4 regions of the Brumicola nitratireducens FR1064 genome follow, and region 1 is predicted to be linked to each of the others. Evidence: predicted binding sites of a transcription regulator. Region 1 holds the regulator's gene; each other region holds the start of a gene.
The links. The regulator FNR, encoded in region 1, switches genes on or off when oxygen is low (the NO sensors DNR and NnrR bind a similar motif). The targets are predictions, from matches to a motif close to TTGATCTAGATCAA.
Positions count from the first base shown of each region.

Region 2: a site for FNR is predicted at 3,470-3,483, ahead of GNIT_RS03255 (Hsp20/alpha crystallin family protein). Genes of this name have one in related genera too.
Region 3: a site for FNR is predicted at 6,078-6,091, ahead of hemN (oxygen-independent coproporphyrinogen III oxidase). Genes of this name have one in related genera too.
Region 4: a site for FNR is predicted at 2,085-2,098, ahead of GNIT_RS00130 (OmpW/AlkL family protein). Genes of this name have one in related genera too.

Region 1 covers NC_016041.1:1,998,475-2,006,557, reverse strand. Annotated here, with positions in the region: gene GNIT_RS08710 (heavy metal translocating P-type ATPase) at 1-930, shown strand, start outside; gene ccoS (cbb3-type cytochrome oxidase assembly protein CcoS) at 967-1,206, shown strand; gene GNIT_RS08700 (sulfite exporter TauE/SafE family protein) at 1,209-1,871, shown strand; gene fnr (fumarate/nitrate reduction transcriptional regulator Fnr) at 1,905-2,642, shown strand; gene uspE (universal stress protein UspE) at 2,819-3,727, shown strand; gene ttcA (tRNA 2-thiocytidine(32) synthetase TtcA) at 3,995-4,894, shown strand; gene rssA (patatin-like phospholipase RssA) at 4,906-5,814, shown strand; gene GNIT_RS08675 (DUF2987 domain-containing protein) at 5,823-6,461, opposite strand; gene GNIT_RS08670 (glucosaminidase domain-containing protein) at 6,461-7,237, opposite strand; gene GNIT_RS08665 (DUF975 family protein) at 7,230-7,943, opposite strand.
Region 2 covers NC_016041.1:745,776-753,858, forward strand. Annotated here, with positions in the region: gene tuf (elongation factor Tu) at 1-1,021, shown strand, start outside; gene GNIT_RS03245 (hypothetical protein) at 1,501-2,010, opposite strand; gene GNIT_RS03250 (flavodoxin family protein) at 2,032-2,556, opposite strand; gene GNIT_RS03255 (Hsp20/alpha crystallin family protein) at 2,849-3,346, opposite strand; gene GNIT_RS03260 (LysR family transcriptional regulator) at 3,545-4,420, opposite strand; gene GNIT_RS03265 (lactoylglutathione lyase family protein) at 4,514-5,014, shown strand; gene GNIT_RS03270 (aspartate/glutamate racemase family protein) at 5,153-5,866, shown strand; gene GNIT_RS03275 (PEP-CTERM sorting domain-containing protein) at 6,261-6,941, shown strand; gene GNIT_RS03280 (methyl-accepting chemotaxis protein) at 7,133-8,083, opposite strand, start outside.
Region 3 covers NC_016041.1:1,702,572-1,710,654, forward strand. Annotated here, with positions in the region: gene recD (exodeoxyribonuclease V subunit alpha) at 1-1,618, shown strand, start outside; gene GNIT_RS07380 (hypothetical protein) at 1,640-2,044, opposite strand; partial or broken gene GNIT_RS07385 (zinc-dependent metalloprotease) at 2,414-4,303, shown strand; gene hemN (oxygen-independent coproporphyrinogen III oxidase) at 4,633-5,985, opposite strand; gene GNIT_RS07395 (histidine phosphatase family protein) at 6,192-6,863, shown strand; gene GNIT_RS07400 (acyl-CoA dehydrogenase family protein) at 6,898-8,083, shown strand, end outside.
Region 4 covers NC_016041.1:27,942-36,024, forward strand. Annotated here, with positions in the region: gene GNIT_RS00115 (DNA topoisomerase family protein) at 1-491, shown strand, start outside; gene tsaC (L-threonylcarbamoyladenylate synthase type 1 TsaC) at 534-1,088, shown strand; gene hemF (oxygen-dependent coproporphyrinogen oxidase) at 1,133-2,047, shown strand; gene GNIT_RS00130 (OmpW/AlkL family protein) at 2,240-2,941, shown strand; gene aroE (shikimate dehydrogenase) at 3,145-3,996, shown strand; gene GNIT_RS00140 (gamma carbonic anhydrase family protein) at 4,001-4,531, opposite strand; gene GNIT_RS00145 (LysE family translocator) at 4,631-5,248, opposite strand; rRNA gene GNIT_RS00150 (16S ribosomal RNA) at 5,781-7,313, shown strand; tRNA gene GNIT_RS00155 (tRNA-Ile) at 7,413-7,489, shown strand; tRNA gene GNIT_RS00160 (tRNA-Ala) at 7,593-7,668, shown strand.

The DNA of each region.
Region 1 (8,083 bases):
CTTAAACGAGCCGATGCACTCGAGCAACTTACTGAAATAACAGACATCGTGTTTGATAAAACGGGTACGCTAACCCGTGGAGAGTTTTCTATCGAAAGAGCTTGGTTTGCTGATGACCAGCAGCGAGATAAACTGCTCTCAATAGCCACAGCATTAGAAATAAGATCCGAACACCCTATTGCAAAAGCCTTTGCAAAACTCAACATAAATACTAAAGACGAGCAAATTGACGATTTTAGCTTAAGCATTGGTAATGGCATTGCAGGTAAGCTTAACGGGCATGTTTATAAACTAGGTTCAGCTAACTTTGTTAATTTAACTGGGTGCCCACCTTTAGCTAATGAGCTTGATAATGCCACAGTGATACTTACTAAAAATGACGCTGTTGTCGCCGCGTTCTGGTTAGTTGACCAAATAAAGAGTGACGTAGCAGCAGTACTGAAGAAATTAAAGCGCTATGACACAAGTATATTAAGTGGTGATAGCGAAAAAAATGTTAGCTTTGTAGCACACAAGTTAGGCATTAATAATAGCTATGCACAATGTACCCCGTCACAAAAGTTAACAACAATAAAGACCATGCAGCAGCAAGGTAAAAAAGTATTGATGCTTGGCGATGGTATTAATGACGCTCCTGTATTAGCGGCAGCGGATGTGTCTTTGGCCGTAGGTAATGCGTCAGACTTAGCGAAAAACGCAGCCGACGTTATTTTGCTTAACGCACGATTGGATTCTCTTTCTTTGGTGTTGGCTATGGCAGACAGAACCCGGCGTAAAATAAAACAGAATATGGTGTGGGCAATTGGGTATAACGTGCTAGTTTTACCACTAGCAATGGCTGGTTTTTTAACGCCTTGGATGGCTGCTCTTGGCATGTCTATTAGTTCCATCATTGTGGTAATTAACTCTACGCGGCTGCTTAAAGATTAAGATAAAACCCTATAGGTAACGGAGTCTATTGAAAGTATGAGTATTATTTATGTGTTGATACCCCTTGCTATCATCATTGTAGGTATCGCGATCGTTGTATTTTTTTGGGCTGTTCGGTCGAATCAATTTGAAGACCTCGATCGCCAAGGCTATAGCATTTTGTTTGATGACGACATCAATACCCAGGATAAAGAAGCTGATCAGAGTATCGTTACACTAAACAAAAGTAATGGCTCCGACAGCAACGAGTCGAAGCCAAGCACTGTCGATAAGTAATAATGGTCGACATTAACTACATAGGAGCTTTCTTAATTGGCATCGCCGGAGGTGTTCATTGCATCGGTATGTGCGGTGGTATTGCCAGTGCATTTTCATTTGCAATTCCTAAAGGGCAATCACAGCTTCCCTATATTTTTTCATACAACCTTGGTCGTATAGTCAGTTACACGATTGCAGGTGCAATTACTGGTTTTATAGGCAGCATTGCAACCGTTAATATTCAATCCGCATTCCCTTTTTTGCAAATTATTAGTATTGTATTTTTGGTTTTATTAGCGCTTTACATCAGCGATTGGTACAAGGGTTTATCTTACTTAGAAAAACTAGGTGGAAGTCTTTGGAGAAAAGTAGCCCCTCTATCCAAAAAACTTATTCCCTTCAAAAACCCATTGTACACTCTACTGTATGGCATGATATGGGGCTGGTTACCCTGTGGTTTGGTTTATTCGGTGCTGACTTGGTCTCTGGCCAGCGAGTCGGCAATGCAAGGTGCGCTTGTAATGTTTTCTTTTGGCGTAGGGACACTCCCTACGCTTTTTGCAGCGAGTTTAGGAGCAAGCTTTTTAGTCCCCATTTTTCAACATAAATTGACTAGGATTACGATCTCTTTGCTGTTGCTTCTATGTTCTTTGGCCTTGACCTTAAACCTAGTTATGAGCTAACTTAACGGCATAATTAACAAGGATGAATAAGTAATGGCAAAAGCCCCCGAACTTTCGATTCACTGTCAAAGTTGTACCTTTAGTCACTTGTGTTTGCCGGTTAGTTTGAACAAAAATGAATTGGAATCGTTAGACGACATTATTGAGCGCAAAAAACCTCTACACAAAAATGATAAATTAGTTCGCCATGGCGATGATTTCCATTCTTTGTACGCTGTACGCTCTGGTTCGTTTAAGTCATACGTTAGCGATAAAGATGGTGTTGAACAAATTATCGGCTTTCATTTCCCTGGCGATATTATTGGCTTTGATGCATTAAAAGACAATAAGCACGGCAGTTCTAGCCAGGCCCTAGAAACGGCTATGGTATGCGAGCTCCCCTACGATACCCTCGACGAGATGTCGGTGAAATTTCCAAAGTTAAGACAGCAAATAATGCGCTTCATGAGTGCGGAAATTAAACATGACCATGATTTAATGATGTTGCTCAGTAAGCGCAGCGCAGAAGAGCGGTTATTGCACTTCTTGAGCCATTTATCGCAGCGCTTTGAAGAAAGAGGCTTTTCTGCAAAACAGTTCAACCTATCCATGACCAGAAATGAAATAGGCAACTACCTTGGCTTAACGGTGGAAACTATCAGTAGATTATTAACCCGCTTTCAAAAAGAAGAATTAATAAAAGTTGATGGCAAATTAATATCCATTATTAATTTTGATGGAATTAGGCAGCGTTTACCCGATATGGAAATTAACTTTACTAACGTTTGTTAGTGCAAATAGTAAACATCTCATGTGCTCTGTTATTTTGGCTCTTTCTGCGCAGAACTTAATAGAGCTAAACTTTTAACTTTTTTCGGCAATTATTTGATCTGCGGCAATAGCTTAACTGGTGTATTGAACAAAAAGCATCCACACTACAAACTTATATATCAGTGTTGGAGAAAATCATGTTTACGTGTAAAAAAATACTCGCTGTTACCGACCCCACCCTCGAACAACAAACTCCGGTGTTGCGTGCGCTGAAATTTGCGCAAAGAACAGACGCTACAATAATCGTGTTTTCCTGTATTTATGATAAATCTTACGATATGACCGCAGTGCTTAACAGCGAAGCACGTGTCAATATGAAAGAGGCCATGGTTGAACAAGAAAGATTAAAGATAGAGGCTCAAATAAAACAACTCAACCTAACAGGTAAAGTTAAGATTGACATAGTTGTTGTGTGGCATAAAAAATTACATGAAGCGGTAATAAATACCTGCAGTGATTATGGTTGTGACCTTATTATAAAAGCGACTAAGAAGCATGGATTACTCTCTTCTAGTTTATTTACTGCTGCAGATTGGCACATTGCTCGAAACTCATCTGTTAACTTACTCTTAGTAAAGTCTCACGAATGGCCACAAAAACCAACTATACTGACTGCAATCGGTGTTTCGGCTAAAGATGATGAACATGTATTCTTGAGTGATAAAGTGGCTGAAACAGCATATGAGTTATCTCAGCTACTTGATGCGAATCTTCATTTTGCCAACTCATATGCTGGTGCACCGGTCCAAGTAACGGTCGAAGTACCTAGTTTTTCTCCCGAAATTTACAATAAAACGGTGCAAGAAAGACATACTACACAATTAAATACACTGGCTGAGAAATACAAGGTCAACGATACTAATATACATGTGCAGGAAGGATTACCCGAAGATATGATCCCAGCCATTTGCCAGCAATATAAAGCCGACCTCGTAGTTATTGGCTCAGTTGGAAGAAAAGGATTAACCGCCGCACTCCTAGGTAATACAGCGGAGCTTATTATTGACTCAGTTGATTGCGATACCTTGATTGTAAAAACAAATTAAATTCAGTTGATATTAGCAAGAGCCAAGCTTATGCCAGAAAATTAAGCTATTGCGACCTAGGCAGAAGCTTTCTCTACTCGCTTTCTCAACTAAATACTTAAAGCGTTTAACTTAACGCCTCTTTGTTAATTGCTTACCAAGCTCACAAGCATTAAAATGACACCCATCGAAAAACGCCATATTTTTTTGTATTCTATGGAAGCATACACAGACCAGCGTTTTTATTTTGAATGAATTGACCCAGCTTATGGGTTGTCGGAATGCATAATGAGTGAAGAAACAGGCTTTAACCAAAAGCTAAAATACAGTAACGATAAATTAGCAAAAAAAATACGTAGAAACGTTGGCAAAGCTATAGACGACTACAACATGATAGAGGATGGGGATGTTGTGATGGCCGCCATAAGTGGTGGGAAGGATTCATTTGCCATGTTGGATATTTTGCTCAGTCTGAAAAAATCAGCTCCCATTCATTTTGATGTTATTGCAGTCAACTTAGACCAAAAACAACCCGGCTTTCCAGAGCATGTCTTACCTAACTACCTAGAATCAAAAAATATCCCCTACTACATTATCGATAAAGACACATATTCAGTTGTGAAAGCTAAGATTGACGAAGGTAAAACCACCTGTGGTTTGTGTTCTCGACTTCGTCGTGGCAGTTTATATTCGTTTGCGGAGAGCATAGGCGCAACTAAAATTGCACTTGGGCACCATATGGATGATATGGTTGAAACAACTTTTTTAAACATGTTTTATGGTGCCAAATTAAAATCAATGCCTCCTAAACTACTGTCTGACGATAAGCGAAACATTGTCATTAGACCCATGGCATACTGCCGAGAAAAAGATATTGTTCGATTCGCTGAGCTCAATGAATACCCCATAATTCCGTGCAATCTGTGCGGTTCTCAAGAAAATTTACAGCGTCAAAATATTAAAGCGATGCTCACTGATTGGGACAAAAAAACGCCGGGCAGAATAGAGAATTTATTTAAATCTTTTCAAAATATCAGTCCAAGTCAGATGGCAGATAAGCAGTTATTCGATTTTGACACATTAACGATAGACCGCAGTGCACCAAAGAAAGAATATAAATTCAATAGTGAAGAAATTTCATCGACCAATATCGATGATTCACTTGTGATACAAATTGCAAATATATAACAAGGAATAATATGAAAATTGGACTTGCACTAGGTGCTGGTGCTGCGAGAGGCTGGGCTCACATTGGCATCATAAGGGCCTTGCAAAAAGCTGGCGTTCAGATAGATATTGTCGCGGGTTGTTCAATTGGAGCATATGTAGGCGCTGCTTTTGCAAGTGGAAAACTTGATGAGCTGGAAGCTTGGGCAAATACATTAACCGAATGGCAAGTGTTTAAGCTACTGGGTGTCGGTTTTCGACGTGGTGGACTTGCTAGCGGACAAAAGGTATTTGACAAACTAAGAGAAGATTTTTGTGCTTCTACCTTTGAAGAAATGAACTTGCCTTTTGCTTGTGTAGCCACTGATCTTTACTCTGGTAAAGAGGTTGTTTTTAATCAAGGTGAAGTTGGTGATTCTATTCAAGCATCGTGCGCAATACCTGCATTATTTAGCCCCGTAGAACATAATGGTCGCTGGTTAGTTGATGGCGCCGTCGTGAACCCTGTTCCTGTGAATCAATGCAGACATATGGGCGCTGATTTTGTTATTGCTGTCAATTTGAGCGCAGACTTCCGTCCACGCCTTATTGAAACTTGTGAACGTGAGCACGAAGAAAACCAAAGAAAAACGGATGAAATGCTAGATAGAGCAAGCGATGGCTTTATAAAGAAATGGTTTTCACCAGACACTAAACCGAATAAAAGAACGCCTCCGGGGATTGTAGGTGTTATGAGTAGTTCATTAGAAATACTGCAAGCTAGAGTAACTCGGTCTCGACTCGCTGGTGAGCCGCCCGATATTTTAATTGAACCTCAACTGCATGATGTCGGGATACTTGAATTTCATCGCGCAATTGAGGTTGCAGAGAAGGGAAATCAAGCCGTTGAGCGCCTAGCGCATCAAATTGCGTATCAATTAAATATTGTGAAAGAAACTTAATTCCTAGACTACTTGCTGGCCATAGCCGTTATGCGTAACGGTATGGTTTGCAGTTTCAGCCCCTTTTTACGTTCAAACCATTCATCATCCAACATCAGTGTACCTGCATTGACCATCTCGCCTGTTTTGGTGGCTTCACGTAAGTCTTGGTCGCTAAATTGAAACATCAATCCCTTGACCGTTGGCATCATAAAGGATAGAAAGCTGCCCATCTCGTTAAAAAATGCTTCGTACTGTTCGTAAATAAACTGCATTTCTTCGAACGTATACTCTGCTTTTAAAAACTCTGGCTTTGTTTCAAGTTGAACGGAAATGTCGCACTGATTTGAAGGCTCTTTAAAATCAATCACAACAAACGCATCCGCCAAACTAAGGGCTTTTTCAGATTGTATAGTGAAGCGGTTCTCTGCCGTAACCGTAAGGGGGAGCTGAACTTTTTGTGTGCTTATTCGTGCTTTATTTATTGTGCATAGCTCACCGGTGCCAACATGCTTAAACCCAAAAGCAAACTGCAGGGCCTGAGTGTCTTCATTATCTAACTTTTTAACGTGACTATAAAATGTCTTGTAACTTACTTCTACTTCATCAGCATAAGCTACTTGCGTCAGTAACATTGCTAAAACTACCAATAAGATAGGTTTTTGCATTACATCAAATCCTTATTAACTCTAATCATTTGTTTTAATTCCACTACGTAATCGTCGCCGCGCTCTGAATACTTCGTTAGCCCTTCAGTTAGTGCAACAGCTGAAATCGGCTGCATTTTATTCCGCAACTGTTTTCTAATTGCGCGCATTTCTCGATAAGCGTCATGCCTATTCAAATTGCGCATATATGTATACATAGCCCTTGATAGATTATTAAACTTTGCTACCTCATGTACCGAACCATCATTACGACGTTTGGGCACAAAACCACAGCCTTCTTTAAAACACCAAAGACCAAAGAAATTGTAACCTTTGCGAGCAAAGCGTGATGTTCCCCAGGCTGATTCATTCGCAGTTTGGACCAACACCAACTCTACAGGAATAATATCAACCCTAGTTAATAGCTTATCAAATACGGGCTCTAGGCTTTTGTCTACGTCGACACGATATTCATCGGCGAGCCAATTGAGCTCTTGCATTTGTTTCTCAGTTATCATTTCGCCGGATATATATTTTGCCCTCAAGCCATGAATGAATTCTCGTTGTACTAAAATATGATTGTTTTGTGCTTCAACGGCTGGCTTTAAATAACTAAAAAATGCTCTCTTTTTTTCCGTCGTGATTTCATATTGGCTAAAGTCTGGGATGGGCTTTTTAGCCGATTCACTCTGCGGGATTTTTTGTATAACCGATTGCTCTGGTTGTAATGAATATACACCAAACAGCACTAAAACAAGAACGATGACGGCAATCGAAATAATTTTCAATTTATGCATCAAAATGCGTTTCCTCGGAGTTGCCAGCTTGTGTTTGAGGGGCCTCAACGTTGGTTCCAAACAAGTCATTATATAAAATGCCGATAACGTTGTAATAAAGAGGCAACACCCAAATAAATGCTAAACCAAAGGTTAGCATGCCGATCACGAACAAGACTAAGAAAATAGCGAATAAGACGGTAAGTTGCAATAAATACTGGTTACACATTTGAATCGAGGTTTTTATTGCAAGAAACGGTCTTAGCTGTTTATCCGCTATTAAAAGTTTCGCAAAGATGGTAGTAATAAAAATGTAAATTGCGGGCAAAATAAACAGCGTCATACCCACTTGGGTAAGCAAGGATATAATCAACTCTGCTGTGGCTAGCCAGAGTATAAAGGGGACGTACATAAACAAACTAATAACATTAATCGCTTGTTTTCGTTCAGTTTTAACCGCCAGCATACCCATCCCGGCCATCAGCGGTGACAATAAAACTGTCAATAACATATTAAAGAAATACGTTTCAGTTTGCATGGCTTCAAGTTGAGCCACTGTTTCTATCTCATAGATGTTGAAGAAAGCCACGAATGCAGCAAGCCCGATAAAAAGCAAAATAAACATGCAGCGAAGCATAACTGGTAAGTTTTGCTTGGTCGCGATGTTCCCTCGTTCAAAAAGGCTTTTAATATCTAAAGTATAATTTTGTTTTGGTACTTTATTCATTGAGACTTAATTTTCCACGTTAATTAGGTAACGCCACTAATTTTAAATTAGAACCACATACTCACCACATATTTTACGTATGAATTACGTCATTTTACAGATTTATTCATCGTTCCCATAGAACAAGTACACACCATTTG
Region 2 (8,083 bases), 1.3 Mb from region 1:
AGAGCGCGAGCGCGGTATCACTATCTCTACGTCACACGTAGAATACGATACGCCTAAGCGTCACTATGCACACGTAGATTGTCCTGGACACGCCGATTATGTTAAGAACATGATCACTGGTGCTGCTCAAATGGACGGCGGTATCTTGGTTGTTGCGGCAACTGACGGTCCTATGCCACAAACACGTGAGCACATCTTGTTAGGTCGCCAGGTTGGTATCCCTTACATGATCGTATTCATGAACAAATGTGACATGGTAGACGACGAAGAATTACTAGAATTGGTAGAAATGGAAGTTCGCGAACTTCTTACAGAATACGAATTCCCAGGTGACGATTTACCCGTTATTCAAGGCTCAGCACTTAAAGCGCTAGAAGGCGACGAGAAGTGGGAAGCAAAAATCATCGAACTAGCAGAAGCTCTAGATAACTATATCCCAGAGCCAGAGCGTGACGTTGACAAGCCATTCATTCTTCCAATCGAAGATGTTTTCTCAATTTCAGGCCGTGGTACAGTAGTAACGGGTCGTGTTGAGCAAGGTATTGTTAAAGTAGGCGAAGAAGTAGAAATCGTTGGTATTAAAGACACAGTTAAGACAACTTGTACTGGTGTTGAAATGTTCCGTAAGTTGCTTGACGAAGGTCGTGCAGGCGAGAACGTTGGTGTTCTTCTACGTGGTACAAAGCGTGAAGACGTAGAACGTGGTCAAGTACTAGCGAAGCCAGGTTCAATCAACCCACACACTAAGTTTGAAGCTGAAGTATATATCTTGAGCAAAGACGAAGGTGGTCGCCACACTCCTTTCTTTAAAGGATACCGTCCACAGTTTTACTTCCGTACAACTGACGTAACAGGCGCTGTAGAGCTTCCTGAAGGCGTAGAAATGGTAATGCCAGGTGACAACTTGAAATTCGTAGTAGAGTTGATTGCACCCATCGCGATGGACGAAGGTTTACGCTTCGCAATCCGTGAAGGTGGCCGTACAGTAGGTGCTGGTGTTGTTGCGAAAGTCATCGCATAATACCGACTGCAAATACGAAGAAGGCGCTCAATGAGCGCCTTTTTTTGCTTAAGAAAAAGTGTTATCGGGGAACGCAGAGTAAGCCTTCGCTCCTGCAAACACGCTTTTCGCCATCCTTGGCCGCTCTCAAATGGCGTCCTTGCCGTTTGAAGGTTTGCAGGAGCGAAGGCTTACTCTGCGCCCCCCGATAACACTTATCACACAAACGCGCTGTTCGCCATCCTTGGCCTCTCGCTAATGGCATCCTTGCCATTAGACGGTTTGTGTGGGGAAAAGGCCCCGCCTGCTGCTCCCGATAACACTTATCACACAAACACGCTGTTCGCCATCCTTGGCCGCTCTCAAACGGCGTCCTTGCCGTTTGAAGGTTTGCAGGAACGAAGGCTTACTCTGCGTCACCCGATGACACTTATCACGCAAGTGTGGCTTAACTATGCAAGCTCGTATGCAATTTTAATTCTTTTGAGGCCATCAAAATATCAGCCGTTTGGTACTAATAAGTCAATTCTACGCATGATTTTGGCCACATCCTTATCCACATCCGCCATATTGGAAGCTGATGTGATTGCGTCTATTCCTTTTATTTTTAAATCTCCCTGACCTGAAGTACTCAGTACAATAGTGTTGTCTGCGTCTGGATTACGATGAACAAATGACATTGCATCCTGTTGAGGTCTCCAACTTTCCCACGTATGTAAAATAACAATGGCAGTCCACTCTTCAGTGTTTACGTCTGCTAAAGCAGATACATCAATTACCGTAATATTAAATGGACGATTTTTAAGTTGTTCAATGACGCCGTCAACCAATGATCTTTTGTATGCGCTTCCTTGCGTAGCTATTAATAGATTGTATATTGAGTTTTCAGATTTAATTGTAAAGGAAGGCACAAACTCCATGGAATACTTTACGTTGTACCATGTTAGTGAAGAGAATAGGGTTAAGCCGACAAGTACTGCAGCTAATGTGACTTTTTTTCGTGTACTCATAACTAACACCTCTGATTATTATCAAGCCATATGATGCGGTTTGTGATCAACTGCTCCGGTGCTGCACTCTTCAATTCGCCCTCGGCAGACATCAATGAAGTCAGACAGTTTTTGGTTATTGTTTAAATCGACCATGTCACTGCGTGTCATTTCAAGCGTTGCAATTGGCTGTTGTCCACATAACTCTGACATACTTTTAAAAACTGCATTTCCTCCGGAGGAACTTTCAGTACAAAAAAAAGCTATTTTTTTAAAGTGAGATTTCTCTTGATTAATAAATGCCCTTACTGGAGATGATAGTCTCGTCATCCAAACAGGCGTTCCTAAAATAATTAGGTCGTATTGTGAGGGGTTAGCACCAAATGAACGAATTTTACTCGGCTTGTTTAGCAAAACCTGATACATCAAACGCAGCATGGTAAAAAAGTTAGTATTTTTACTACGTTCTTCAATCTGGGTTTTATCAGCAGAAAGCTTTGTTGCAAGAAAATCGCCTAGTTTTTTTGTATTGCCAGAAAGCGAATAGTAAACAATCATTGTTTTCATTAGTCGATCCCTATTTTTTGGTCTCGGTTGGTTTTTTCCAATAAACTTAACGTATAGTTAATATTTATGACAAAACTTGAGTGGTTCTTCTGTTTATTTTTACTCACGTTTTCCTGCGATAGCTAGGCATTGTTGAATGGGTAACGAAGAGGCTGATATTATTCATCAGCCTTTTTATCTTCATATTAATTTCAGTTAAATTTATATGTGCCGCCCTGTGTTTTAACGCAGTATAACAACGCAAAATCGTGTGCTTAAATCTAACGAAATTGATTTACCATACAAATCAGATTCAATCGTTAATCTTTATTTTTCGCTGCGCCTCTTGAGCATGATTAGATTTAGGTAGCGTAATATGTAAGATTCCCTTCTTAAATTCGGCCTTTATTTTGTCTTGCTCCACACTATTGGGTAAGTTGAAGCTGCGTTTAAAGTAGCCGTATCTGCGCTCCATTACATGATAGCTTTCATCTATGTCCTCTTTTTTTTCCGTTTTCTTTTCACCACTAACGGTGAGGATATCATCTGAAATGTCTAAGCTAATATCGCCAACTTCTAAGCCCGGCAATTCAGCTGATATCTCGTAACTCTTTTTGTCTTCCTTTATGTCTACGCTGGGGCTTAGGTTTAAATCACTTGTTTTGAACAGATTTTCGTCTGTCATACGAAATGGCCAATGACTTTTCATATTATTGAATATTCTGTCCATATGATCCCATGACATATCAATAGGAAATAAACCTGTTTGTTTAGTTGGGCTGGTTTGTTCTCTACTTTGTATATTCGACATAATGATTCTCCGATGTTTATTTATAAACTAGTTTAAAAGATGGTTGGTTAAGCGCTGCTGTCACCATTGGGTAATTACAGTTAACCCTGCTTAGCTAGTAAACTAATTTATGAAAATTTATGTTTGACTAGAATCAAACTTTGAGCTTAAAACTAAGTTGTAGGAGAAATATTTTTTTAGATTGATGTGAAGGGAGTATTAGGCAGCTAAATAGCTTGTGATATAACTTTCTATATATTTTATTCGGTTTGATTTTATTGCTTGTCGATTAAAGCATAAATAAAGGTTTTCATTTACTGGTTTATTTAGATGGTGAATTCGGATCAAACCTTGCTGATGAAATGCCTTTGCGGCATGCAGAGGCAGAACCGTAAACCCGAAACCTCGGCTAACCGGCTCTAGTATTAAACTAATTTGGTTTGAAAACCCTTTATGCGTAAATTGTTTAACATGTTCAAACTCGCTGAAATTTTCGCTCAATAGTAATCTCCCATGATGAGCAGCGTCTGGATGTGCAATAAACCCCAGTTGTATTAGCTGTTTCCAATCCACTGAAGTTATATTTTTTGGCGTTACTAAAACTAGGGGTTCAACCGCAATTTTTTTGCTAATCAAATTATTGACTTTGGTTAAATCAGTAAGCAGACCTAAATCAATTTTGCGTTCTGCTAGCGCTTGTTCAATGTTTTTGTTTGGTGCAAATGTATAGTCGATTATCAAATTTGGATGATTTGATTGATGGCTTAATAAAAATGGGTAAAGGCGCAGTCCTATGCTTCCCGGAGAGGAGAATTTAACGACCCCTTCATGCGGTTCGTCGTGTTTAATCAACCTTTCTAAGTCTTCAGATGATTTTAAAAGTTCATTACCTTGATGGTATAACTGCTCACCCGCATTGGTAAGCGAGAAAGACTTTCCTTCGCGAATTAACAAAGGCACTTCAAGTTGCTGCTCAAGTTTTTTAATGTGCTGACTAACACCCGATTGTGTCATTGCGAGGCGATCGGCCGTACGAGTAAAGTGACCATTCTCTACCAGAGTGCAAAATGTCTTTAACAAGGTTTGATTAATCATTACAAAATATACTTATTTATATAATAAATGATAATTTTTTAATCTTAACATGCCCGCTATAATTCAATCAACTAATAACCAGAGGTAGAGAGCATGAGTAAAGCATATCCACGATCTTTTTCACACATAGGTATTTCCGTTCCAAACCTAGAACGAGCTGTTAAATTTTATACTGAAGTTTTAGGTTGGTATCAGATAATGGTGCCAACGACTATCATCGAAGACAGCAGTCCAATTGGCGAGATGTGTACCGATGTTTTCGGTGCGGACTGGGGGCAATTTAAGATAGCCCACCTGTCTACAGGTGACCGTATTGGCGTTGAACTGTTTGAGTTTACTAACCAACAGCAGCCAGACAATAATTTTGAGTATTGGAAAACTGGTGTATTTCATTTTTGCGTTCAAGACCCAAATTTAGAAGAATTAGTTGAGAAAATAGTCGAGGCAGGCGGTAAAAAAAGAATGGAAAAGCCACGTTACTATTATCCAGGTGAAAAACCCTACCGAATGATTTACATGGAAGACCCGTTTGGAAATATTCTTGAAATATATAGCCATAGCTATGAGTTAACGTATTCAGATGGCGCGTATTAACTAATTAGAGGCAGCAATGTACTTTCATTGTACTTGCAAAGTAAAGTCGCAATTGAATTCTGATATGTGCACTTTGCAGGTGTAGTGAGTTACACTCTGCCACGAAAACAGAATAGCTCAACGCCCACAGGAATTAGTATGATGCGCCCAACCAAAATGAAAACTATCGGCATTCTCGGTGGTATGAGTAATCAAGCCACGTCTGAATATTATCGAATGATTAACGAGCTTGTTAATCAGCGCTTAGGTGGTTGGGAAATTGGGGAAACACTGATCCAAGGTCTTAATTTTGGCAATATTGAATATTACGTTAGAAACGGTTTGTGGGATGAAGCCCGCACGTATATTGAGGCGAAAGCAAAAGGTGCAGAATTAGCTGGCGCTGATATGCTTATTTGCGTTAGCAATACGATGCATTGTGTTCTTGATAATATTGATAGCGTGGTGAGTATTCCTTTTATTCATATCAGTGATCCAACTGGACAAGCAATAAAGAATGCGGGGCTGACGAAAGTAGGTATTTTAGGCACTAAGCCAGTTATGCAAGCAAGCTATATCAAAGACCGGTTTGAGAAAAAGTTTGGTATAGAAGTCATTTCGCCAAATGAAAGCGAACAGATTTCCGTAGACAAAATTATCTTTGATGAACTTGTAAAAGGAAAAACTTCAACGGAGTCAAAACAGGCCTACGTTAGTGTGTGTGAAAACTTACTATTAAAAGGCGCACAGGGAATAATTTTGGGTTGTACGGAAATATTTTTGTTGTTGAAGCCGGAGGATCTTCCGCAAGCACCGTTATTCAATACCACAGAGTTACATGCAAAAGCGGCTGTGGATTTAGCACTGGCGTGAAATAACAATCTAATTCAAGTGTACTTTCTCAATCCTGCACTAAGATTTTTGAATTAAAGAACATAAGCCTGTTTAAACAACTGAAGGTAAGTTGGTAGCCGTTATCAATGGAAAAATGGCATGGAGAGACGGTCATTGTTCCAGCTAATATAATAACAACGCGTCATTTTAGAATTTTGAGTCGTTGTTCCATAGATCGGACGTTTAAGGATGAACTTACTTTATCTTTCTCCTTATTTTTGTCAGCTTTTTTTACATCACTAATATTATAAAATTTAACTTGTTGTAATTATTGGTTATTTTATGTGGCCTAAATTTTGCTCTAACTTTTAAATAAAGTGCCTATCCATAAAGTGATTTGGTGTAAAACGTAAAGTTAAAAAAGGTGTAGTAAATGAAATTGAAGTATATTTCCCTCGTTGTTTTTACAGTAGCGACGTTTTTTACCTCAGTAGCAAACGCTTCTGTGATACTTGGAACCGGAACTAGTTCATTGATAGGTGGTGATTTAACGGACCCAGAGAATGATGGCTTAGCTGACGCGAATGTTAATTACAATGCGGTTTTTCGTTCCAACAACGAACCAGGTTTCGGTGGTGGTGAGTATGCTTTTAATGTATTCGATAACATACTGTCAGGTGGTAACGGTAAATGGTGCTGTTCAGGTCCTAGTGTTTGGGTTGAAGCAGACTTCGGCAATAAGCGCTTTTTGTTGAACAGTTTTACGCTTTCTTCAGCAAATGATGTTCCAAGCAGAGACGCTGACCATTGGAGCATTTTAGGGTCAAACGACGGTATCAATTATACGGCTTTATATACATATAATGTTGACGGTACATCAATTTGGGGCAACACTCGCTATCAAGTAATTCAATTCTCTAATCAAGATGATTACAATACGTCTACTGGCTACAGCATTTTTCGTTATCAAGCTTATTCAGTTGTGAGCGGGTCAAATCATCAATTAGGTGAGATAGAATTTTTTGGTACTGAAGTTTCTGAACCATCAATTTTGGCTCTTTTAGGCTTAGGTCTTTTGGGTTTGTCTAGTCGCAGATTTAAAGTTCAAAAATAAGTTTTCACTTTTCATTCGAAAAAAAGCACCCTAAGGGTGCTTTTTTTATGGGAAATATTTAGATTTTCGCTTGCTTAACTAGCTCACTCTCCATGTGCATAAGACTCTTAGGTTTAGTCGAATTAAGCCTACAAAGATACAATTCAGGCTTTGCTGGGTTCAAGGACTAAACCATAAATCGGCGGCTAAGCCTAATTGAGGTTGCCGAGGTCGTCTAAGTAAGCCATTACTCTTCTGCTAGCGTCTTCCATTTTTTGCAACGCTATTATCGTTTGCTCTTTATTCTGCTTTGCGAATGCTTCGAGTGCTCTTACGCCTTCGTTATGAACTTCGGCATGAGGCTGATCTATACTTCTAAAGGCTGTGTTATTAGCATATTTTTGTAAGCCTTTAGTTTCATACCACTGGCCTAAACGGCAGTTTTTATGGTTAGCAAAGTCACTTGGCGCTTTATTAGTAAGGCCATGGATGACGCTATAAACCTCACTTTTCCAAACGATATGATCTAGTTTTACAGTTTGAATAAACGAGCGATGCGCTGACTCTGAGATCGTAGACTTCATGCTGTTGCTGCTAGTAACAATAGTGCTATAGTTTTCGCTTAAGGTAGTTATACCAAGTGAAAGTGTTTCATTGTTATGTTTTACATCTTCAGCTGACTCCACCGCCGTTTTCGTCGATGATATTATATTGCCTACTAAATCCGCTACTTCGCTGGCTGATTTGTTTGTTTCGGTTGCTAACGAGCGAACTTCATCGGCCACCACACTGAATCCACGACCAGCGTCGCCCGCCCTTGCAGCTTCAATGGCGGCGTTCAAGGCCAGTAGGTTTGTTTGGTCAGAAATACTAGTAATGGTCGACACAAATTTGTTGATGTTATCGGCTTTGTCAGAGAGGCCTGATATATTTTGAGTCAGACTGCCCATTTTATTAGTCAAACCGCTCATTGAGCTAGCGATGTCGTTCAAAGCTGAAGTTGAAACATCAAACAGTGCGTTTATTTGTTCTATTGATTCACTTTCGCTTTGAATGTTCAAGAAGGATTCTAATACGGTTTGTCTTATTCCTTCCACTTGCTTCAATGATTCAAGCGTGCACTCAACGAGTGATTTTTCGAAAGCATCGTTTGGTTTAGGCAA
Region 3 (8,083 bases), 300 kb from region 1:
TAGCCTATGGCCAACGCTATTCCCAATAAAACCGCAGCAAGGTACAGATTGGCAAAAGGTTTCGGTTGCCAACGGGCTTATTTCCCAAACTTCAATTATTAGCGGTGGAGCTGGCACGGGCAAAACGTATACCGTTGCAAGATTGTTATTGTCTTGGCTATTTACACAAAAGAAAGCGGGTTCAGGCAAAGCAAAATTAATGCTGGCGGCACCGACCGGGAAGGCAGCACAGCGCTTAAATGAGTCTATCTTAGGCGAGTTTACGCAACTGCTTAAAGTGAACAAAATAAATCATGTTAGTGCGTTAATTGATGATTTAATGCCAATGATCAAAGCAAAAACGATTCACCGTCTGCTTGGCTTGGGAATGCATGGCATTGATCCGAAATACAACGATAAAAAGCAATTGGACTGTGATTTCTTAGTCATTGATGAAGTATCTATGATTGATTTAGCCATGATGGCAAAGCTACTTCGGGCACTTCCAAAAGGCGCTAAGCTAGTTCTGATCGGAGATGCAAACCAATTGCCATCTGTTGAAAGCGGAGGTCTATTAAAAGATTTAGTTAACCAAGAAACCTGGCGCAGCGCGGCCGCGTCGAGCGACTACTCTAACGTTTACACTCAATCTCACCTAAGTCTATTGCGTAAGTTAGCGCCGGATCTAGTGTCTGCCAATCTTCAGGAAGTTAATGCTGGAATGAACGGAAATAGCGAGACAGAGCCAGTTCATAGAGCATATCAGTACAATCATGTAACATTTTTACAAACAAGCATGCGTTCGCAAAATGAGATAACGCAATTGTCTCAATGCATTTTACAGGGAAAACAGAAGCCATTTTTGTCGCTATTATCACCTCTTAAAAGTGGGAATAATGGTTCCGATGGTGATAATCAGCAGGCAATACAACAACTATCGTTATTAATGGAAGAGCCAACTGCGCCTGCCATTGCTTGGCATGAGAATGCTTACACGCCAAATGGAACAATAAATGCAGAATTATTAGCATCCATCGCACAGCGTTATCAGGGCATATTCGAAAGTCGAAATGCGGATGAGGCCATTGCTCAACTCAAACAATATAGGTTGCTGTCACCAACTAAAAAAGGCCGCCTAGGGACAGAATTTTTAAATACACAAATTGAGCAACAGCTGCGAAAACGCTTCTCGCACGTCAACGTTGGGCAGATTTATCGTGGTATGCCCATCATGATCGTGCAAAACGACTACCGTTTAAACTTATTCAATGGTGATATCGGCGTTATTTGGCCAAACGAAAACGGCCATTTAGAAGCGTGCTTTTCCGCTCCTGAATCACTTGAACCCCATGTAGCGTTTAGCATTACTTCGCTACCCGTTTTTGAGATGGTATATGCGATGACTATTCATAAAACGCAGGGCTCGGAATTTGAGCATATTGATATACTACTGCCAAACATTCCTGCAGGCGATGCAGCGCTTCAAAATAACCAACACTTAAGCAGAGAGTTACTCTACACGGGAGTAACAAGGGCGAAAAATAGTCTTGGCATTATAGCGAGTTTATCAGTGTTAAAAGAGTGCATAGGTAAAACATCGACGAGATTGAGTGGCTTGAAAAGTAAGTTGAGTGTATGAACTTTATTGCTAGTTGAATGATTATTTGCGTATATTAACGACTACAGGGTTCAGTAACTCAGGAACAATAGAGAAAGTCAGAATAGTTTTGGATAGCTTTAAATCATTATTGACGGTATGTACCTTTACTGTTTTTGAAAAAAACAATTGATGTTGCTCTACTTTTAAAAAGTGTTGAGCATCAAAATACCGTTGTTGGTTTAAGCACGCTAATTTAGTCAATGATGAGTAGTCAATCCAACCGATGGGTTGACATGGATAAACGATGCTATTCTCCAACGTGGCGATATCTTCTCTAAATGTCAGGTTGGCACCAAAAACTGGGAGGTCAGATAAAATTATCTTGGCCTCTTCATCTGCGACCAATGACAAAATTTTACAAGCTATCGTTTGTTCCAAGTTGTTATTAGCCTCTGAGTGGGGCATAGTTTCTCCCTTAAAGACACCTGTGATTTTTTTGAATGTTTACAGCAAACAAAAAGGTGTTATTTAAAATGTAAGCTAAGGTAGAGAATAGGTCATAAATCGATCGTCGCTGATGATTCAGATCAAGCAATATGTAGACAAAATAAAAAATAACAACATTATTGGGAGTGGTGTCAAATGGGTTCGATCAAGTGGATGAATTCCGTCTTAATAGTAGCTTTGCTATGTTTATCGCAAGTTGTTCAGGCTAAAGATAATAAAGATTTCATGAAGGCCAAACAATCAATGCCGGGTTTCGTAGAAGTTGTCTACGCTAACACCGAGGATAAAGTGTACTTGGCGCTAGATACAGGTCAGCTGAACCAGCAAATGCTGTTTCAAAGTAGTTTACCTCAGGGGGTTGGTTCGAACGATATCGGTTTAGACAGGGGCCAGTTAGGCGATACGCGACTAGTTGAATTTCAGCGCTTCGGTAATAAGATACTGTTGAAGCAGCTAAATACTGATTATCGCGCCAGTGCAACCAACGTCGCTGAGCGTCAAAGCATTGATGAAGCCTTTGCTGATTCGGTCATTGCCGGATTTGAAATTGCATATGAGCATGGCAACAAAATTTATATTGATTACACTGCCTTTTTGTTATCCGATGTGCACGGGGTTGCAGAGCGATTGAGTCAAACCGGACAGGGGAGTTATTCCCTCGATACAGGTCGCTCGGGCATCTATCTGCCAAAGACCAAAGCATTTGAGCGCAATACTGAACTTGAGGCACTTGTTACATTTGCGGGAAAACCACAGGGTCAATATATTCGACAGGTGACACCTGATGCGAAGAGTGTGTCAGTGCATTTACATCACTCTTTTGTTGCGCTACCAGACGATAACTACAAAGTGCGCACTTTTCATCCTTATTCCGGATTCTGGAAGCACAGTTACTTCGACTATTCAGTCCCTATAGACGCTGAAATGGAACAGAAATTTATTCCGCGTCACCGTTTGTCTAAGAAGAACCCGAATGCAGACGTTAGTGAAGCGCTTGAACCTATTGTTTATTATTTAGATCCGGGGATCCCAGAGCCAGTGATGACTGCACTCAGAGAAGGTGCGTTGTGGTGGGATCAAGCCTTTGCAGCTGCTGGTTATAAAAATGCATTTCAAGTTAAAGTGCTGCCTGAAGGCGCTGACCCAATGGATGCACGTTATAATGTTATTCAATGGGTGCATAGAGCAACCCGCGGTTGGTCCTACGGCAGCTCGGTCATTGATCCGCGCACGGGTGAAATTATAAAAGGGCATGTCACGCTAGGTTCTCTAAGAGTAAGACAAGATTATCTAATCGCATTGGGCATGACGAGTCCTTTTGACAGTGAAAACACGGGTAAAGCTAACACTGACAAGCAGTTGGAAATGGCTCTAGATCGCATTAGACAGCTTTCTGCGCATGAAGTTGGACACACTTTAGGCATTGCGCATAATTTCGCAGCGAGTGAAAACAACCGAGCGTCAGTAATGGATTATCCGCACCCACTTATTACGTTGAAGGATGGCGAAATTTCACTGGAGAGTGCCTATGAACAGGGAATTGGCGACTGGGATAAGTACGTTATTGCTTATGGTTATCAAGATTTTTCTGGTGCAGACGAAAGTAAAGCGTTGCGCGATTTAGTATCGCAAGCAAGAGAACGTGGATTTTTGTATAAATCAGACCCTGATGCAAGAATTGCAAAGCGCGCATCTAGCGATGGCCATTTATGGGATAACGGTAAGAGTCCAATAGACGAGTTTATCCGAATGAGTGAGCTTAGAAAATTTGCTTTAAGTAATTTCGGTGTTAACTCACTGCCAGCTGGCGCCGACTTGTCATCGCTAGAGGAACGCTTGGTACCAATTTATTACTCACATCGCTATCAACTCGACGCATTGGTGAAGCAAGTGTCAGGCTTGATTTATGAATATGAGCAAAAAGAGCTTAATTCACCAGTGAAAGGTAATTCTTTTGTTGCTGGGGAGTACCAGCTCAAAGCGGCTGAAATGATAGTTGATAGCGCCTCTGCGAGCTATCTGGCAATACAACCTGCTCTGACAAAACTGATAAATCCTAAAGCCTACGGCAGCAGTAGATATAGAGAGAGCACTAACGGCAGAATGGGGATCGCATTTGACCCTGTGAGCGCCGCTGAAGCTGCTTCAGGTTATTCAATCACTAATTTGCTAGAGCCAATAAGACTAAATCGCTTAGCTTATCAACATTCAATTGATAGCAGCATTCCCAGTCCTCAAAAAGTAGTGAATATGGTATTTGAGAACTTGGTAAAGACGCGCTCAGCTGACGTTTTAGAGCAACGTATTAAGCTAGTGGCGTTAAACGTTTTCTTTGATGTTTTAAAAGCTGATGAACTATCGCCGGAAGTTAAGTTGGTGATGCAGGCTGAATTGCTGAGTTATCAGGCTTGGCTAGCTAAGAAAGACAAAAGTGAGCAGGGCAAGGTTTTGTCAAAATACATCGAGCACTATTGGACATCAAATGAATGGCTAGGCAGTTTTGCAGTTAAGCAATTACCACCAGGCTCACCCATTTAGTCTGCTTACTAAATAACTTGGCTGTAGCGCATTTGATGCGCAGGCTGAGTTAGGTATTGATCAAAGCTCATACAGATATTGCGGACCAACAACCTGCCACGGTCCGCAATATTGATATGAGTGTCGGTCATGGATATTAGTCCATCTAGTTCAAATGTATGTAAATCCGCAATTGATTGAGCAAAATAGTTGTCAAAGTTGATACCAAACTGCTCTGATATGTGTTCTTTGTTGACTTGGAAGTTACACATCAATGAATGAATGACGGCACGTCGAACCTCATCGTCAGCGTTTAAAACCAGCCCTTTTACCAGGGCAGATTGATTCTTTTCGATTGCTCGATAGTAACTTTTCAAGTCTTTTTCGTTTTGTGCATACACGTTTTCAATACTACTGATTGAAGAAACGCCTAAGCCCAATAGGGCGTTATGTTGCTTTGGTGTATAACCTTGAAAATTTCGATGTAAACGACCTGATTTTAAGGCTTTACTTAGCTCGTCACTGGGCTTTGCAAAATGATCCATACCGATAAACACGTACCCTGCGTGGGTTAAAAACTCAATACCGAGTCTTAGCAAATCAAATTTAGCGTGTGCGTTAGGCAGCCATTCATCTTTAATTTTTCGCTGTGCAGCAAAAAGCGCAGGCATATGGGCATAGCTGAAAAGTGAGATCCTGTCTGGGTCAATATCGATGACTTTTTGCAAAGTAGCCAAAAATGTATCGAAAGTTTGCATAGGCAAGCCGTAGATCAAATCCAAATTAATGGATGAAAATCCTAATTCTTTCGCTCGAGCTACAAGGGAGGCAATGAATGTTGTGCTCTGAACCCGATTGATTTTTTCCTGCACTTCCTTATTTATATCCTGCACGCCAATGCTTAAACGGTTAAAACCGATGTCAGCTAAATCATCGATGTAGCTTAATTCAATCTCCCGAGGGTCGATTTCAATGCTGGCTTCGATATTCTCAGTAAAAAGAAAGTGACTTTGCAGATGTGCCATGAGTCTGGCTAATTGCTGTTTATCTAAGAAGCTAGGAGTGCCGCCACCTAAATGCAGTTGAGTAACTTGATAGCCTGAAAACTGTGCACCGCGATGCGTGATTTCTGTAAACAAATATTCAAGGTAGTGGTCCGCTTTGTGCTTATGACGGGTGACTATCTTATTGCATCCACAGTAGTAACAAAGTGAATGGCAAAAAGGAATATGTAGGTATAGTGATAAGTGCTGAGCGCTCTTACTGGTCGATTTTTGCTTTATCTGAAACTCAAAGTCTCGATCACTAAATTCGTCGTGAAATGACAGCGCAGTTGGGTAGGATGTATATCGCGGCCCTGCGGTATTGTATTTATTCAGCACGTTCTTATCGAAATACTCAAGCTTAGACATATCATTATTTTCACTATTACTTAATTGATGCCAGATTATAAGTGAAGGTCGTTGAGCAATAATTGATCTCAAACAGGTTTCCATACAATTCATGAATAACCCTATATCAAAACAATCAATTACCCTTATGCTGCTAAAGCACCTAACATTTTGTTTACACATAAAAGGAATAAAGCATGGCTCAATTATATCTCGTTCGTCACGGTCAGGCGTCATTTGGTGCAGCAGACTATGACAAATTGAGTGAAATAGGACATCAGCAATCGGTCCTGTTAGGACAATACTTCGCCCATCGCGACATTAAATTTGATAGCGTGGTAACGGGTGATATGCGTCGGCATAAAGAAACGGCGGCTGGCATTCAAAAAGGCGGCGAAAGTAGCATACCTGTTATTACCGACGCAGGCTGGAATGAATTTGATTTTAATGCTGTTGTAAGTTCGTACTTAGCATTGAATCCTAAAATGCGTCCAGCGGGTGACGCGCCAAGAGCTGACTTTTATCGATTGCTAAAGAATGCAATGCTGGCTTGGTCTAAGCAAGAGATAGGTCAAGAGCTTCCAGAGTCATGGAGTGAATTTACGGGGCGAGTAGCAGGCGCTGTAGAACGAATTTGTGCATCAGAAAATAAGAATGTACTTGTGGCAAGTTCCGGCGGCGCAATTGCTATCACCATGATGAATATGCTTGGATTGACGGTAGAGAAAACAGTTAATTTCAATTTACAAATCAAGAACACGAGTATCAATCATTTTTTCTTTAACCGTGATGGTATTCAATTAAGCAGTTTCAATAATGTGGGGCATTTAGATTTGCCGGAACATAAATCATTAATTACTTATAGTTAATAAACTCAATAACCAGCTTACGCATGGGGCGAATATGAATTTTGATTACACTGAAAAAACCAAAAATAATATCGAAAAATTACAGGCTTTTATGGATGAGCATATCTATCCGAATGAAACAATTTACCATGACTTAGTCCATCAATCCGAGAATCCATGGGTAACCCCGCAGCTAATGCACGACCTAAAAGTAAAAGCAAAAGAAGCCGGTTTATGGAACTTGTTTTTACCCAGTGAATATCTGCCATACGGTGCTGGCCTTACTAATCTTGAGTATGCGCCGTTATGCGAATTGATGGGACGCGTGTTGTGGAGTTCAGAAGTATTTAACTGCAGCGCACCAGACACAGGTAATATGGAAGTGTTGGCGAAGTATGGTAATTCTGAACAACAGAAACAGTGGTTAGAACCTCTACTCAATGGTGAAATTCGTTCAGCATTCGCAATGACGGAACCAGCCGTTGCTTCATCTGATGCGACCAATATTGAGACTTCTATTCAGCGTGAAGGTGATGAATACGTGATCAATGGTCGCAAATGGTATACCAGCGGAGCCATGAACGAGAATTGTCGCATTATGGTGGTCATGGGTAAAACCGATACATCCGCTGCTCGTCATGAACAGCAGTCGCAAATTTTAGTTCCTTTAGATACACCGGGAGTGACTATCGTGCGCCCAATGTCTGCTATGGGATACCTAGATGAACCTGTTGGTCACGCAGAGATTTTATTTGAAAATGTAAGAGTTCCAGCAAGCAGCCTGTTGGTGGGCGAAGGTAAAGGTTTTGAAATTGCACAAGGTCGATTAGGTCCAGGGCGAATTCATCATTGCATGCGTCTTATTGGCTGCGCTCAACGAGCATTAGATGAAGCATGTGTGCGTGTTGAAGAGCGTATTGCTTTTGGCCAACCACTAAGCAAGCAACAATCAGTGCGCGAAAGTTTAGCGACAATGTATTGTAAAATTGAGCAAGCAAGATTACTCACTCTCAAAGCTGCGGATCATATGGATAAATATGGCAATAAAGTGGCTAAAAACATTATCGCTGCAATTAAAATTGTTGCTCCTAAAATGGCATGTGAAGTGATTGATGAGGCCATTCAGATCCATGGGGCTGCCGGAACATCACAAGACACAACGCTAAGTGCAACATTGGCTTACGCACGCACTATCCGTCTTGCTGATGGTCCTGATCAGGTGCACATGATGCAATTGGGGC
Region 4 (8,083 bases), 2.0 Mb from region 1:
ACTACCCAGTTTGCAAGCACACACAGCAATTACATAAAAATGATGTCACGGTTCTTAAAGTGATGGACGGAACCACTTGTCCTGAATGCGCAGAACCTTTGGCAGTAAAAAAAGGCCGATATGGTATGTTTATCGGCTGCACTGGCTTTCCGGACTGTCATTTTATTGCTACCAGAGACATGGTAACTAAAGATGGTGTTGTTAAAAGCAACACAAATACAGCAGATGCCAACGGAAACGAGCAGTCTGCGGTAGCATTATCTTGTCCAAAATGCCGTCGTGGCACATTAGTAAAACGTCAAAACAAGTTTGGTAAGTATTTTTACGCTTGTGACGACTACCCAAAATGCAAATATATGGTAAATTCCCTCCCCGTTGATAAGGCCTGTGAAAGTTGCGGTTGGAAAGTGCTTGTGCAGGTCGATAAAAATCACCCCGAAAAAGGATTAATTTGTCCGCAGGTGAACTGTCAGCATAAACAATCACTATAATCTTTATTATCCACTGCAATTTGTTATTTTTGGGACCTTTTTATGCAATCGCTTATGCAGTCATTTGAAAATGCTTTTCGTCATCATCAGTGTTTTGCCTATCCTACAGAGGCCGTTTTTGGCTTAGGGTGTGACCCTCGCTCGGAATCGGCGATGATGGAAATTCTTGGCTTAAAATCTCGTCCAGTTGAGAAAGGTGTGATCTTGATCGCTGCTAGTTTCGACCAGCTGAGGCCGTTTGTGCACATAGATAAGCTGCCGCTCGAACATCAACAAAAGGCATTCGACTCTTGGCCCGGCCCTTTTACATGGTTGTTGCCCAAAAGCGAACTTACGCCTAGTTGGGTAAGTGGCGATTCAGATCTCGTGGCAGTTCGAGTCAGCAATCATCCATTGGTACAAAAAATGTGCCTATTGGTTGACAGCCCAATGGTATCGACTAGCGCTAATCCAGCCAGCATGGAGCCTGCGCGCTCAAGCAGCGAGGTACGCTCTTATTTTGGCGATGAATTACTTATTATTGATGGGAGCTTGGGCGAACAACAAACCCCTAGCACGATTATTAATGGACTCAATCTCGAAACCTTGCGAGCATAGCGCAACAGGTTCAATATTATTACATAAGGGTGGTTTTCAGGCCGATGGTATCTCAGCAACAAATTGATGAAGTAAAAGCATTTTTACTCAAACTCCAAGATGATATTTGTCAAACTTTAGAGTTAGCGGATGGAAAAGGCTCATTTCATCAAGATGAATGGGTGAGAGAAGAGGGTGGCGGTGGTCGTTCTAGAGTGCTAACAAAAGGGTCTGCTATTGAGCAAGGTGGAGTTAATTTTTCTCATGTATATGGCGATAAAATGCCAGCTTCGGCTACCGCATCTCGCCCAGAGTTAGCTGGTCGTCGGTTTCAAGCAATGGGTGTGTCTTTAGTTATTCATCCTCACAATCCTTATGCACCAACTTCGCATGCAAATGTCCGTTTCTTTATTGCCGAAAAAGAGGGAGCTGAACCTATTTGGTGGTTCGGTGGTGGTTTTGATTTAACCCCTTCATTTGCATTTAAGGAAGATTGCATTCACTGGCACAAAGTGGCTAAAGCAATTTGTGACCCTTACGGCCAAGACGTTTATGCAAACTACAAAAAGTGTTGTGATGACTACTTTTACTTAAAACACCGCAATGAAACTAGAGGTATTGGAGGTCTCTTTTTTGATGATCTCAACGAAGACGGTTTTGAAACTAGTTTTGCTTTTATGCAGGATGTAGGCAATGGTTTCCTTGATGCTTACGTGCCTATTTTAGAGAATAGAAAGAATACTTCATACACTCAGAAAGAACGTGATTTTCAGCTTTATCGTCGTGGACGATATGTCGAATTTAATTTGGTTTACGATCGCGGCACCTTATTCGGTTTGCAAACCGGAGGTAGAACGGAATCTATTCTCATGTCGATGCCACCGTTAGCGCGCTGGGAATATAATTATCAACCCTCTCCTGATTCTCCTGAAGGCAAAATCCAAGCGTTTTTGAAACCAAGGGACTATTTAAACGAATAGAAAGCAAGCTAGAATCTGCTTTCGCTATCTAATTCCATTGACGTGGATCAAGTGAGGGCGTAAGAATCTTCGGTAACTTCTAAAGCTTAATCCAGATCAATAATATTAATTTTTCTCGCATTAGGATAGGCGCCATTAAAGGCTAACGCCTAAACAGTTTCTATCCTTTGTATAACTTAAGCGAGAACTCATATGAAAAACACGTTCAAAAAAACAGTCCTTTCTGGTGCTGTACTGCAAGGCATCGTTTTAGCCAGCTTGGCTCTATCTGGCAGTGCAATGGCCTATGAAAAAGGCGACTTCATTGTTCGCGGTGGCTTTACTAATGTATCCCCTAACGACGATGCATCAAACATTTTTGCCGGTGGCTCCGACTTAGGTGTGAGTGTGAATGTCGATAGCAATACACAAATCGGTTTGAACCTTGCCTACTTCGTAACCGACTACGTCAACATTGAAGTACTAGCGGCTACGCCATTTAAACATGATGTTAACTTCAGTGTGGCTGATCCCTTGGGCACAGGCAATCAATTAGGTGAAGTTAAGCATTTGCCACCGTCAGTGACAGCTAACTATTACTTCATGGACTCGTCATCTGCTTTTCAACCTTATATTGGCGCGGGTCTTAACTTTACGATTTTCTTCGATGAGAAATTTACAAATGCTAATAAGACAGCCGGGTTAACTGACTTAGATTTAGACAACTCTTTCGGTCTAACGGCGCAACTCGGTGCTGATTATAAAATTGATGAAAAGTGGCACTTAAATGCATCTGTTCGTTACATTGATATTGATACAGAGGCAAGTTTCAAAGTTGGCGACGCAGATGGCTATGTTAGTGATATCCAAATTGATCCAACGGTTATTACTGTGTCCTTAGGCTACACTTTTTAATTTTGATTAAGCTTTGAATAAGTGAAATACAAGGCCTGATTTCGGTAACCTCCTGAACTCAGGTCTCTCACTTTCTTCTAAATACCCATTTTGATTTCGATATCGGTATTATTGTTGAGGCAATAAAACCGTGCACAGGGTTAATTTTAATTAGCTTTCATGTATCCTCTTGTCATGTATTCCAATTTAAAGTTAAGAACTTCGTGCCAGAAAATTCCACATCTATTAAAAAGCTCGCAGTATTCGGCAACCCAATTGCGCAGAGTAAATCGCCGCTAATTCATCAAATGTTTGCAGAGCAGTTTAATATGACAATTAGTTATGAGCGTATTTTGGGAGAGGAACTTACTTTCAAAGACCAGTTAACTGATTTTTTTGCTGACGCTAATGCGGTGGGCGCTAACATCACTATGCCTTTCAAAGAAGCGGCAGCCAACTGGGCGCATGAGAAATCGACAGGGGTAACAAAAGCAAATGCTGCGAATACTTTAATTAGGCAGCCGAATGGGTTTCGTGCTGAAACAACGGACGGCAAGGGCCTAGTGTCTGACTTGTTGCGAAACAACATATCTTTAACTAGCAAAAAGGTGCTGCTAATTGGCGCTGGCGGAGCAGCTCGCGGAGCTATCGAAGATTTATTGTCTGAGCATCCAGCTCATATATACATAAGCAATCGAAGTGCATTGAATGCGCAGCGGCTAGTTAAAATTGCTCATGATAAAAGAGTAAGCGCAGTGACTGAAAATGAATGCCAAGAACTGAGCGTTGATGTGATCATTAATGCTACGTCACTCAGTTTGAATGGTAAATTTCCCGCTGTAGGGGATGCTATATTTTCTAGTCACCCTGCGGTTTACGATATGGTCTATCAAGATGCAGATACGTGTTTTATTAAAAAAGCAAAAGCACTCGGCTGTACAAAGGCGTTTGATGGATTAGGTATGCTGGTGGGTCAGGCTGCCGAGAGTTTTTATTTGTGGTTTGGTCTACGACCCGACGTTGAGCCAGTGCTCGCGCGTATGCGACAAGAACTGACTAGTAGTACAAAATTGTAGGGTGCTATTGTCCCAGATACTCGCGACTCAACTCAACGTAGTTAATAGCACTCTGTTTTAGAAAAGCCATTTCAGCGTCATTTAGCAGTCTCTTTTTAACCGCTGGATTGCCGACATATAAATAACCACTTTCCAGCACCTTGTTTGGCGCGATTAATGATCCCGCGCCGATAAAAACATCATCTTGCACAACAGCGCCGTCCATTATAATGGCACCCATTCCAACTAAGATTCTATTTCCTAACTGACAGCCATGCAGCATACACTTATGCCCAACGGTGACATCGTCACCAACAATAAGTGGAAAGCCCATTGGATTTTGCTTCGACTTTCGCGTCACATGCAATACCGAACCATCTTGGACGTTAGTGCGCTTTCCAATTCGAATAACATTAACGTCACCTCTTGCTGCAACCAATGGCCAAATGCTGCTTTGCTCACCTAAACTGATGTCACCCACTAATACCGCGCTTTCGTCTATATAGACAGAACTGTCAAACGTCGGAGTGATACTGCGATAGCTACGAATTGCCATGAAAAACCCTTGTACAAATAAAATGCGATATCAAAGTATAAAGAGTATAAAGGGCTCAGAGTGAATTAAAAAGAGTTTAGGCAAGATAATGGGGTCAGGTTAAGAAAGCGCTAACCATATCCCAACACCCGCTAATAAACTCCCCGCAATCCTATTTAGCCAAACCGCGTTGTTTCCGCGATTTAGCAGGCGTTTTAAGCCTTTGCCGCCATTTGCATATATAAGCATGCAAATGATTTCGCTCAGCATGATGATAATAAGTAGGACTGAAAACTGAAGAGCTATAGGTTTATCTAGTGAGATGAATGGGGGAAGTATTGAAACCATAAACGCCCAACCTTTCGGATTGGCGACGGCCGTAACGTAGCCTTGAGAAATAAGGTTCTTAGCAGAAAGTTGACTATTGTTAATATCGTTCTGTGACAAATTTGCATTGGCTCGCCACATTTTAATACCCAAATAGACGAGGTACGCTCCACCTATCCATTTAAACCAAGAGAACAACACTGGATAGTTGAGCATGATACTTGCCACACCTAGTACCGCCAGTATTGCAACTGTTGCAACTCCAAAGACTTCACCAAGCATCATCCACATTGTCCTTCTTACACCAACACTCATGCCTAATGTCATTGCGAGTGTCATGCACATACCAGGAGTAATAGAGATAAAAAACCAAGTTGGGATAAAAACGACAAGGATAGCTATATCAGGCATAAGGACTTATTTCGGAGTGTTTGATTATGTAATGTGCCTCTATTATTCATCAATATGATAAGAGTTACATTATAATAAACGTCAATCGTTAAGTTTATTCAGAGAATTTGTTCTCAAACTGTAAGTAAAAGATGCTTTTTTGAGCCTTTCGTACTAATAACCAACAAACGAGCATAAAAATTACATTTTTTTGCAAAAGGGGCTTGAACAAGTGTTTTTAATCTGTAGAATGCGCGCTCTGTTCAAGGGAGGCAGCCAAACAGCAGTTTGCTGGTTCGCACGAACAGGATGTTTTAGGGCAGTTTGAATTGGTTTTATCGTTTACTTCGGTTAAAAATAAATTCAAATTAAATTGCAAAAAACCTTGACAATAAAAACGATGCAGGTAGTATACGCATCCCGCTTGAGACGGCACATAACGTGACTTTCAAGCCGCAAAGAAGCTGGCATGTTCTTTAACAATTTATAACAAGACAATCTGTGTGGGCACTCATTAAGAGTGTCGACAACAAAAAACGATTTACAAAAAATTTAATTGAAGAGTTTGATCATGGCTCAGATTGAACGCTGGCGGCAGGCCTAACACATGCAAGTCGAACGGAAACATGTCTAGCTTGCTAGATGATGTCGAGTGGCGGACGGGTGAGTAATGCCTGGGAATTTGCCTTTGTGTGGGGGATAACCATTGGAAACGATGGCTAATACCGCATGATACCTACGGGTCAAAGGGGGCTTCGGCTCCCGCGCAAAGAGAAGCCCAGGTGAGATTAGCTAGTTGGTGAGGTAAAGGCTCACCAAGGCGACGATCTCTAGCTGTTCTGAGAGGAAGATCAGCCACACTGGAACTGAGACACGGTCCAGACTCCTACGGGAGGCAGCAGTGGGGAATATTGCACAATGGGCGAAAGCCTGATGCAGCCATGCCGCGTGTGTGAAGAAGGCCTTCGGGTTGTAAAGCACTTTCAGTTGTGAGGAAAGGTTGACGGTTAATACCCGTCAGCTGTGACGTTAGCAACAGAAGAAGCACCGGCTAACTCCGTGCCAGCAGCCGCGGTAATACGGAGGGTGCAAGCGTTAATCGGAATTACTGGGCGTAAAGCGCACGCAGGCGGTCTGTTAAGCTAGATGTGAAAGCCCCGCGCTCAACGTGGGATGGTCATTTAGAACTGGCAGACTAGAGTTTTGGAGAGGAGAGTGGAATTCCAGGTGTAGCGGTGAAATGCGTAGATATCTGGAGGAACATCAGTGGCGAAGGCGACTCTCTGGTCAATAACTGACGCTCATGTGCGAAAGTGTGGGTAGCGAACAGGATTAGATACCCTGGTAGTCCACACCGTAAACGCTGTCTACTAACTGTTTGTGGATTTAATCCGTGAGTAGTGAAGCTAACGCGATAAGTAGACCGCCTGGGGAGTACGGCCGCAAGGTTAAAACTCAAATGAATTGACGGGGGCCCGCACAAGCGGTGGAGCATGTGGTTTAATTCGATGCAACGCGAAGAACCTTACCTACTCTTGACATACTTGGAATTTTTCAGAGATGAATTAGTGCCTTCGGGAACCAAGATACAGGTGCTGCATGGCTGTCGTCAGCTCGTGTCGTGAGATGTTGGGTTAAGTCCCGCAACGAGCGCAACCCTTGTCCTTATTTGCCAGCATTAAGTTGGGTACTCTAAGGAGACTGCCGGTGACAAACCGGAGGAAGGTGGGGACGACGTCAAGTCATCATGGCCCTTACGAGTAGGGCTACACACGTGCTACAATGGCGAGTACAAAGGGATGCAAACTGGTGACAGTAAGCGGACCCCTTAAAGCTCGTCGTAGTCCGGATTGGAGTCTGCAACTCGACTCCATGAAGTCGGAATCGCTAGTAATCGTAGGTCAGCATACTACGGTGAATACGTTCCCGGGCCTTGTACACACCGCCCGTCACACCATGGGAGTGGGATGCAAAAGAAGTAGTTAGTCTAACCTTCGGGAGGACGATTACCACTTTGTGTTTCATGACTGGGGTGAAGTCGTAACAAGGTAACCCTAGGGGAACCTGGGGTTGGATCACCTCCTTACTATTAGTTGCGCGTTCTTAATGCAGTGTTCACACAGATTATCTTGTTATATAAAAGAAAGAGTAAAAAAGTAGTTTAGGCAATATAAGCCTGCAACATAGGCTTGTAGCTCAGCTGGTTAGAGCGCACCCCTGATAAGGGTGAGGTCGGCAGTTCAAGTCTGCCCAAGCCTACCATTTTGTGATTTTTACTGCGTTGGACGCCACCTCATGTGCAAAAGCACACTTCGGTAGCTTCCGCCTTGTTAAAATCCCAAAATACATTTTTACTCGCATGTAAGGGGCTTTAGCTCAGCTGGGAGAGCGCCTGCCTTGCACGCAGGAGGTCAGCAGTTCGATCCTGCTAAGCTCCACCAATTTCTGTGATGGAAATTGACCTTACATGAAAAGGCAACAACCTTAATGAATACGCATATTGAATGTTTATCCATTAAGGTTTTTTAAACCTTAAAAGTGACGCATTAGTGTGTCACTGTTCTTTAACAATTTGGAAAGCTGATAATTAGTAATCAATATTTAACGAAAGAGTAATTGATGAATTAAATTCAACTTAGGTTGAATGAGATTCTTTCAACGCTACTCTATCTGACAAAGTGTAAGTGATTGATGTCATTAACCGTCATTAGGCGAGTGATACATCGGTTGCGTAGAAGTTTCCGCTGAAAGGCGCGAAAATTCTACACGATATTTGATTAGCAAAACTTGTCATGCATACGACTAGCAGATTACGAGCAATCGTTAAGCTGCACCACAGTTGCCGATTAAAAAGGC